DNA from 4 places in the Micromonospora polyrhachis genome. Region 2 is predicted to be linked to each of the others. Evidence: riboswitches for the same ligand, from Rfam matches in the RefSeq annotation. Region 2 holds a riboswitch; each other region holds the start of a gene.
The links. A riboswitch is a leader RNA that binds a small molecule or an ion and turns the genes downstream of it on or off. The one in region 2 is predicted to bind cyclic di-AMP.
Positions count from the first base shown of each region.

Region 1: linked by a shared signal. The riboswitch ahead of FHR38_RS17755 (coiled-coil domain-containing protein) and the one ahead of FHR38_RS14570 (C40 family peptidase) in region 2 are both predicted to bind cyclic di-AMP.
Region 3: linked by a shared signal. The riboswitch ahead of FHR38_RS22620 (coiled-coil domain-containing protein) and the one ahead of FHR38_RS14570 (C40 family peptidase) in region 2 are both predicted to bind cyclic di-AMP.
Region 4: linked by a shared signal. The riboswitch ahead of FHR38_RS09460 (hypothetical protein) and the one ahead of FHR38_RS14570 (C40 family peptidase) in region 2 are both predicted to bind cyclic di-AMP.

Region 1 is NZ_JACHJW010000001.1:4,042,030-4,044,221, forward strand. It holds gene metG (methionine--tRNA ligase) at 1-35, shown strand, start outside; gene FHR38_RS17755 (coiled-coil domain-containing protein) at 199-1,200, opposite strand; cyclic di-AMP (ydaO/yuaA leader) riboswitch at 1,205-1,339, opposite strand; gene FHR38_RS17760 (TatD family hydrolase) at 1,612-2,192, shown strand, end outside.
Region 2 is NZ_JACHJW010000001.1:3,366,016-3,368,207, forward strand. It holds gene FHR38_RS14565 (N-acetylmuramoyl-L-alanine amidase) at 1-768, opposite strand, end outside; cyclic di-AMP (ydaO/yuaA leader) riboswitch at 1,014-1,153, shown strand; gene FHR38_RS14570 (C40 family peptidase) at 1,166-2,192, shown strand, end outside.
Region 3 is NZ_JACHJW010000001.1:5,106,704-5,108,895, reverse strand. It holds gene FHR38_RS22630 (HelD family protein) at 1-59, shown strand, start outside; gene FHR38_RS22625 (cation diffusion facilitator family transporter) at 238-1,152, shown strand; cyclic di-AMP (ydaO/yuaA leader) riboswitch at 1,326-1,453, shown strand; gene FHR38_RS22620 (coiled-coil domain-containing protein) at 1,458-2,192, shown strand, end outside.
Region 4 is NZ_JACHJW010000001.1:2,279,919-2,282,110, reverse strand. It holds gene glmM (phosphoglucosamine mutase) at 1-453, shown strand, start outside; gene FHR38_RS33750 (VldE C-terminal domain-containing protein) at 592-879, opposite strand; gene FHR38_RS09460 (hypothetical protein) at 845-1,246, opposite strand; cyclic di-AMP (ydaO/yuaA leader) riboswitch at 1,375-1,500, opposite strand; gene FHR38_RS09455 (MFS transporter) at 1,686-2,192, shown strand, end outside.

The sequences.
Region 1 (2,192 bases), 680 kb from region 2:
TCGTCGAGGAGGAACTGGCCCGGCTCGGCGGCTGACGTCGGTCCCGATCGTGACATCGGTCCCGACCACGTCGAGGCGACCGACGACGAGCCCGATCACGACGGAAGCGGCCCGGTCCTGGAGCATCCAGGGCCGGGCCGCCTTCGTTCGTTCCGTCCCACCGTCGGCAGGGCAGCGGTCGCCGCGCCCGGCCGGGACTCAAAGCATCGACACGTGTACGTGGTCGGTGTGATCGCTCGCCCCACTGTACGAGCTCCAGCCGGTCGCCGGCATCCAGATCTGCTTGTACCAGATCACGTAGTAGATACCGAGGCGGTCGGCGTTACGGACCAGGAACGCGGTGAGGTTGTTGCCGTACATCCGCTGGTCCTGGTTCTGTGCGGAGACGAAGCCCCGGTTGATCAACGACCAGTCGCAGGCGCGGCCCTTCGGGTGCTCGTACGGGCCACCTGAGCGGTAGCAGCCCACGAACCGGTTGAACCCGGCCTTCTTGACCTCCTTGTACATGTGCATCGTGCGTGGCGTGATGCAGCCGGAGGTCGTCGGGTCGTCCTGGTTGCACGACTCGCTCGGCCAGTCGCCGCTGGCCGTACGCGGGGCGGCCTTGGCCACCGGCGAGGTCGCGGTGACGAACCCCTTGGTCAGGCTCATCCCGCCGACCAGGGCGAGCGCCTTCTCCGCTTCCTTCTTCTGCTTCGTCATGATGGTCAGCTGCTTGTTCTGCTCCAGGATCTCGGCGTCGAGCTGGGCCTTGGCGCGTTCGGCGATGTCCCGGGCCTCGGTGAGTTCGCGCAGCTTCCGGTCGTTGAGCCGGTTCAGCTCGTCCAGCCGGCTCGCCCGCTCGACGAACGAGTCGGGGCTGTCACTCTCCAGCAGTACGGCAATTGCGCCGATCTTGCCCTGGCGGTAGGACTGGGCCGCGATCTGAGCCACCTGCGGGGCGAGTAGGTCGAGCCGCTCCTGGGCCTTTTGGAGTTCGAGGTTGAGAGCCTGTTGCCGCCGCTTCGACTGATCCAGCTTGGCCTTCGCCTGAATGTAGCCCCGGTTGGTCGACTCGATCACGTCGCGGAGCAGCGGCGTCTCGGTCTCGTTGGGAGTCTCGTTGGGTTCTGCCCAGGCCCGCTCGGCGGGTGCCACCAGGGCCACGGCGGTGAGTAGCGCCAGGATCGTCGTCAGCCAACCGCGCAGGGGTGCGGTCAAGATACCTTCCTTCCGTCGGCCGCCGATCGGGTTAGCTGACGGGTTCGGGGCGGAAGTGGCCCCTACCGCTTACTGCGGATTCACCCCACGAACACGGTTCCCCGATTCGCCCGGTCAGGCGATTAGGCGGCAGCCTCGCCGGCACCCGATGACGTGCCTTCTGGCGATTGCCGCCAGCGAGCCTACCCGACACCCCGGCAGGCCATCTATTTCGCCGGCACCGGCGAGAAAAGCGTTATCAGCCAGCGCCTTTCGGTAACCGTCTCGCTCTGTGTCGGCCTGCTGACACATCGGTCTTTCGTAATGTCGGCGAATGTGTGAAGTGGACACACGGCATCGACGTTCCGTTCTCGATTGGCGGCAGGGGCCCGCTCCCGGCTGGTTGCGCCGGATGGCGTACCTGGATATGTGATGCTGACGGTGATGAGCGATCAAACCGAGTCCCGCCGCCAACGCGCCGCGCGCCGGGCGGGGGAGTTTCCGTCCCCACCCGAGCCGCTGCCCCGTACGGTGATCGACAGCCACACCCACCTGGACATCACCGTGGCCGAGGCCGGGGTGACCGGCGGCCCGGCCGGTGCCGGTGACCCGTTCGCGGCGGGATCGGGCGACCCGGTCGCCGCCATGATCGAGGTGGCCGCCGGGGTCGGGGTCGACCGACTGGTGCAGGTCGGGGTCGACGTGGCCTCGTCCCGCTGGGGGGCCGAGGTGGCCCGGCAACATCGAGCGGTGGTCGCCACCGTCGCGCTGCACCCCAACGAGGCACCCCGACTCGCCGACCTGGACGAGGCGCTGCGCCAGATCGAGGCGCTCGCCGCCGAGGAGCGGGTACGCGGTATCGGCGAGACCGGGATGGACTTCTTCCGTACGGGGGACGAGGGGCGGGCCGCCCAGGAGCTGAGCTTCCGGGCGCACATCGCCATCGCCAAGCGGTACGGCAAACCCCTGGTGATCCATGACCGGGACGCGCACGCCGACGTGCTGCGGGTCCT
Region 2 (2,192 bases):
GGTCGGCGTGCGCAGGCCGAGCCGGTCCAGCCAGGACCTGATCGGGTCGAGGCTGGGGTGCGCGGCGAGGGTGATCCGGTGCCCGTCGTCGGTGACTCGGTTGGCACCCGTACGGATGGTGGCGTAGACCTCGTCGGCGAAGGCCGCGGCGGCGTCGCTGGTCTCCGCGCCGGAGTACCGGGCCACCGCGCCGTACCAGGCCGCCGGGTCGCTCGCGCTTCCCGTCGGTCCGGTCAGGGCCTTCTGGTACGACGACAGCAGCGCCGCCCCGCCCCGGATGTTCGCCCGAGCGTCGGTACGCAGTGCCTCCGCCCCGGCCCCGGTGAGCGTGGCGGCGGTGCCCAGGGTGCGTAGGGCCGCGCTCTCTGGCGTGGCCACACTGGGGTGCTCGCGGGCGAGTGACCGGCGGGAGTCGTCGCCACGCGGGTCCTCCGCCGAGTCGTGGTGACCGCCGGAGGTGGGCAGGCTGGCCACGTGGGCGGCGTCGGTGAGGTGCATCGGGCCGTAGCCGCCGGCGGTGCTGGGGGTGCCGGCGTTGGTGTCCCAGCGGGACTGGAGATAGGAGACGCCCAGCAGGACGCTCTCCGGTACGCCGTAGTCGCTGGCGGCGGCGGTGTAGTCCTGTTGCCGGGAGTCGACCGTTGCGCTCGCGGTGGTCGGTACGGGCGTGGTGGCGGACGCCGACGCGGCGGGTACGAGCGTCGCCGCGCCGACCACCACGGTACTGAGCAGTATCCGGCTGCTCAGCGGTACTTTCGGACGGTGCATCGAACCTCCATTCGGGGGATGACTCATTGGTCACCCTCACTCGCCCGAGGGGGGTTCGTCAATGGCTTGCGGAATCGTTGATGGAGGTGAAAGATTTCTTCATGTCTGCCCTCAGTGGCCCACTCTCTGCAACCAATGGTTGTACGAAGCGAATTATCTTGCCGGTTCGGGTTGCGCCTGGTAGTGCACTTCCCTAGGTTGGGGACGGTCGAGACGAGGGCAGTTCGTCCATCCGGGGCGACGTCGGCTCGATACCGCCGAATCGTTCGCAAGATCGAACCGGGGACCCACATGATCCATCGGGGTGAATCCGCGATCCGCGGTAGGGCGCACATCTTCCCGCCCGAACCCGTCAGCTAACTCGGTAGGCGGTCAGGAAGAAGGAGTACGGACGCCGGTGGCACATCATGCCCCCCGGTTGCGCCCGGTCCGGTCGGTGCACGCCGACCGAGATACGGCGATACCGCCTACCCGTCGGTCCCGGTTCACCTCCACGCGATCCCGGTTCACCGCCACTCGGTCCTGGTACACCGCCACGCTCGCCGCGATTGCCAGCATCGCCGTCGTGCTCGTCGGCGCGACCCCGGCCCATGCCGAGCCGTCGGTGACCGAGATCGAGAACCAGATCGACAAGGCGTGGGCGAAGCTGGAACCGATCATCGAGAAGCACAACGCCACCCGACAGGACCTGGCCGGCAAGAAGAAGCAGGCCGACGCGCTGGGCAAGAAGATCCAGCCGCTGCAACGCCAGATCGACGAGGCGATGGGCAAGGTCGGGGCGCTCGCTGTCCAGGCGTACAAGGGCGACAACGCCTCCACGCTCAACGCCATCCTCACCACCGGCTCACCCACCACCCTCCTCGACCAGCTCGGTGTGCTCGACCAGTTCGCCCGCCAGCAGCAGCACGACATCCAGGCCGTGGTCGACCTGAAGAACAGGTACGCCGCGCAGAAGGGGCCGCTGGACGTGCTGGTCGCCCAGCTCACCCGCACCGAGGCCGAGTTGGCGGCGAAGAAGAAGGAGATCGACGCCGAGGTCACCCGGCTACAGAAGCTGCGCCTGGTGGCGTACGGCAACGGTGGCGGTGGCGTGCTCCGGCCGGCACCCTGCCCCGCGACCTACCCGGGTGGCTCGACCGGACAGGTGGTCAAGTTCGCCTGCGCCCAGATCGGGAAGCCCTACGTGTGGGGCTCGGCCGGACCCAACTCGTACGACTGTTCCGGCCTGACGCTGCGGGCCTGGCAGCAGGCGGGCGTATCGCTACCGCACAACGCGGCCCAGCAACGGGCGATGATGCCGCACGTGAGCCGTGCCGAGCTACGCCCAGGTGACCTGGTCTTCTACAACGGCCTCGCGCACGTCGGCCTCTACGTCGGCGACGGTTGGGTGGTGCATGCTCCCACCGCCGGTGACCAGGTCAGGA
Region 3 (2,192 bases), 1.7 Mb from region 2:
TCTACGTCGCCCTGTCCCGGGCCACTCAGCGGCTCACCACGATCGACCTCACCGACTGATCCGCGTCGCCGTGCCGGCCCGCCTGCTCCCCGGCTGACCGCTTCCCTGTCCCGTCCTCCGTCTGCTTCATCCCGGCTCGTCCTCTTCTGCGCTCCCACCGGCCAGCATTTCACTTGCACATATTGCGATGTGAGCATAATTTGAGCCGGACGCGCAGGAGCGACGGAGGGTAGGCCGATGGGGGCTGGACACGACCACGGTGGGCAGGTAATGCGCGCCGCGGAGCGGCACCGGGGACGACTCTGGGCCGCGTTCGCGCTGCTCGCCGCGTTCATGGTGGTCGAGGCGGTCGCCGCACTGGCCACCGGGTCGCTGGCCCTGCTCTCCGACGCCGGGCACATGTTCACCGACGTACTCGGGATCGCCATGGCCCTGGCCGCGATCACCGCGACCCGACGGGCGAGCAGGGACCCGCAACGCACCTTCGGCCTCTACCGGCTGGAGGTGCTCGCGGCGCTGGCCAACGCGGTGCTGCTCTTCGGCGTTGCGATCTACGTCCTCGTCGAGGCGGTACGCCGATTCGGCGAGCCGCCACACGTGCTCGCCGGGCCGATGTTCGTCGTGGCCGTGCTCGGGCTGCTGGCCAACATCGTCGCCTTCGCCCTGCTGCGCTCCGGCGCCAAGGAGAGCATCAACCTGCGCGGGGCCTACCTGGAGGTACTCGGCGACCTGCTCGGCTCGGTCGGGGTCATCCTCGCCGCCGGGCTGATCGCGCTCACCGGCTGGTGGTGGGCCGATCCACTGGTCGCGGTCGCCATCGGCGTCTTCATCCTGCCGCGCACCTGGCGGCTGGGCCGGGCGGCCGTGCGCATCCTGGTACAGGCCGCACCCGAGCACCTACACGTCCCCGCCGTGGCGGCCCGACTCTCCGCCGTCCCCGGCGTCGCCGACGTGCACGACCTGCACGTGTGGACGCTCACCTCCGGAATGGAGGTCGCCTCCGCGCACCTCACCATCGAGCCGGGCACCGAGGTGGGGCAGGTGCTCGCCGCCGCACGGGTAGCCCTGCACGACGACTTCCACATCGAACACGCGACCCTGCAGGTCGAGCCGGGCACGGAGCCCGGCAACTGCGGACCGACCGGGTGGTAGCCCGACCGGGTGGTAGCCCGACCGGGGTGGCGTGTACCAGCCGCGACGCGACGGGATACGACGCGACGGAATTTAGCGGCGTCTTAAGTTTCCGCGTGCGGTCATGATCTATCTCTGCACTACCGGTAGGCTCGGTCGAGGTCACCACCAGGCGGCACCCCACCGGGTGCCGGTGGCGACCGCCGCCTAATCGCCACGCGCGAGCCGGGGAACCACCACTTGGGGTGCATCCGCGTCAGCGGTAGGGATCTTCCGTCCCGAACCCGTCAGCTAACCCGGTCGGCGGCTGACGGAAGGACAACTGCATGCCATTCCCGGCACCCGTACGACGAACGGCCACCCGCATGATGGCGCTGGTGGCCGCCACGATCACGGTCTGCCTGACGGTCGCCGTACCGGCGGGCGCAGCCCCGGTGGCCGCCGGGGCACCCGGTCCGGTCACCGCCGCCGGGCTGCTCGCCGCTCCCGACGTCGCCGACCCGGAGGGCGGCAGCCCCAGCCTGCGGCAACAGCTTGAGGCGGCCTCGAAGGGCTACCTGGATGCCAAGGCCGCCCTCGACAACTCCATCAAGCGACAGAAGCAGCTCACCGAACACCTCGCGGCCATCGAGGCCGAACTCCCCGCCCGGACCGCGACCGTGGGGGAACTGGCCGGAGCCGCCTACCGGACCGGTCGCCTCAGCACGGTGGCCGCACTGCTCAACAGCGACTCCCCGGATGGCTTCCTGGACCGCGCGGCCACCCTCGGCGTGGTGGCCAGCAACGAGGATCGGCAGCTCCGGGCCCTGCTCGACACCCGCGAGCGGGAGAGCCGGGCGAAGGCGGCGCTGGACAACGAGATCCGCGAACAGCGCAAACAGGTCGCCGTGATGGCCAGCCGCAAGCAGCAGGCCGAGCGCGCCCTGGCCGTTGCCGGCAGCGGGTCCCCCAGTGCCGGTGTGACCGGCTCCAACACCTCGACGGCGAAGCCGGCACCGCGCAACTCCGACGGCTCCTGGCCCCGCGAGTCGTGCAGTGTGAACGACCCCACCACCTCGGGC
Region 4 (2,192 bases), 1.1 Mb from region 2:
CGGCTGATCGAGACCAAGGTCGGCGACCGGTACGTACTGGAGGAGCTGCGGGCGTCCGGGCTGGCGCTCGGCGGCGAGCAGAGCGGGCATATCGTGCTGTCGGAGTACGCCACCACCGGCGACGGGGTGCTGACCGGCCTGCAACTGATGTCGCGGATGGCGGCGACGGGCCGATCGCTGGCGGATCTCGCCGCCGTGGTCGCGAAGCTGCCACAGGTGCTGATCAACGTTCCGGTCGGTGACCGGACCATCGGTGCCGGTGCTCCGGCAGTGCTCGCCGCGACAGCCGAGGCCGAGGCGGAACTGGGCGAGACCGGACGGGTGCTGCTGCGCCCGTCGGGCACCGAGCCGCTGGTCCGGGTGATGGTCGAGGCAGCCACACTGGAGTTCGCCGAGACGGTGGCGGAGCGGATTGCCGACGAGGTACGTCGAGCCAGCCCCGCCTCGGCATAGCGCGCCGGGCCGGGTAGCGCGTCTCCCCACTGCCGGGTTGGGAACGTCTGTCACTGCGCCAGTAGCAACAACCGTTCCCAAAACCCGCTCGCGTGGCAGGTTCCAGCGGAAACCGGTCGTGGGTGCCGGAGTTGGGGCCTAGTACACGGAATCATGCACGTGGTTTGTGTTGTCGCTGGACGGGTCGTCGCCGGCGCCGCTGTAGTAGTACCAACCCGCCGCCGACGTCCACACCTGGCGATGCCAGATGACATACAGCACGCCGAGCGTGTTGGCGTTGCGCACGAAGAACGCCGCGAGGTTGCCGCCGTAGACCTTGTCCTGACCCGTGGCGTCACCGCCGAACCCGTTGGCCCGGGCGGCGAAGTCGCACGTACGGCCCTTCGGGTGCTCATGGGACCCACCGGGGCCGGTAGCAGGAGTAATACCGCTTGAAGCCGGCGGCGTGCGCCTCCTTCATCGAGTGGATCATGCGCGGCGTGACGCAGCCCGTGGTGGTCGGGTCGTCGATGGTGCAGCTCTCCTTGGGCCCGCTGCCGTCCGCGTTGCGCGGTGCGGGCTTGGCCAGGGGCGAATTCGCGCTCATGTAGCCGGTGGCCTTGCCGCCGGCCTTGGCGAGCGCCGTCTCGGCGTCCTCCTTCTTGCCCATGATGTCGGCCCGGGCCGTCTGGGTGGCCACCTCGGCGTCGATCGACTTCTTCGCCGCGTCGGCGTCGGCCTTGAGCTTCTTGAGCCCGCCGAGCGTCTTGTCGTTGTACCGGTTGATCGTGTTCACCAGCATCGCCCGGCTCATGAGCCGCTCCGGGTCGGTGCTGTCGAGCAGGGCGGAGGCGGTGCGCAGGCCCCCCGCGCGGTACTCCGGGGCGGCCGTCGATCCAGTCGCGGTTGGCCTTTCGAGGGCCGTACCGAGCGTTATGTTCGCCGTGCTCCGGATGCCGCCTACCGAGTTGGCTGACGGGCTCGGGACGGAACAGCGCCCCTACCGTTGGTGCGGATTCACCCCGGTTGCCGCTGGCACCGAGGGATGCCGCGAGGCGGAGACCATGGTCGGACTACCGGCTGGTCACCGGTCGCGCATGTCCGAGAACGGGGTCGTCCGGTGGTGCAGCGTAGTTGCCCGACATCGTCGGCGGTGAATCGCATGGCAGCGGTCACCTTGTCGATCACCCGTCGCGTACATCCCATGGGAAATCCGATGAGCCCGGCGCGACGGACGCCTACGCTGCGTCCGCATGCGCCTGCTCCGCCGCAACCGGGACTTCCGTGTGTTGTTTCTCGCACGGTGCGTGTCCTTCGCCGGTGACTCGATCAGCATGATCGCGTTGCTGCTGCACGTCGCCGACTCGACCGGTCAGGGCCTCGCGGTCGCGGCGCTGCTGCTCGCCGGCGACTTCACACCGTCACTGCTCGCGCCGATCGCGGGGGCGCTCGCCGACCGGTTCGACCGGCGACGGCTGATGATCGTCTGTGAGCTCGTGCAGGGCGCGGTGGTCGCGATGATCGCGCTGTCCCTCCCCGCGCTGCCGCTGCTGCTGGTCCTGGTGGCGACCCGGGCCGTCGCCGGGCAGATCTTCCAGCCCGCCTCCCGGGCGGCGGTGCCGGCGCTGGTCCGGCGGGACGAACTCGAGGAGGCCAACGCCACCCTCGGCTTCGGCACCAACACGGCGGACCTGGGCGCGCCGCTACTCGCCGCCGCGCTGTTCCCGTTCTTCGGCACGACCGGGGTGCTGCTGGTCGAC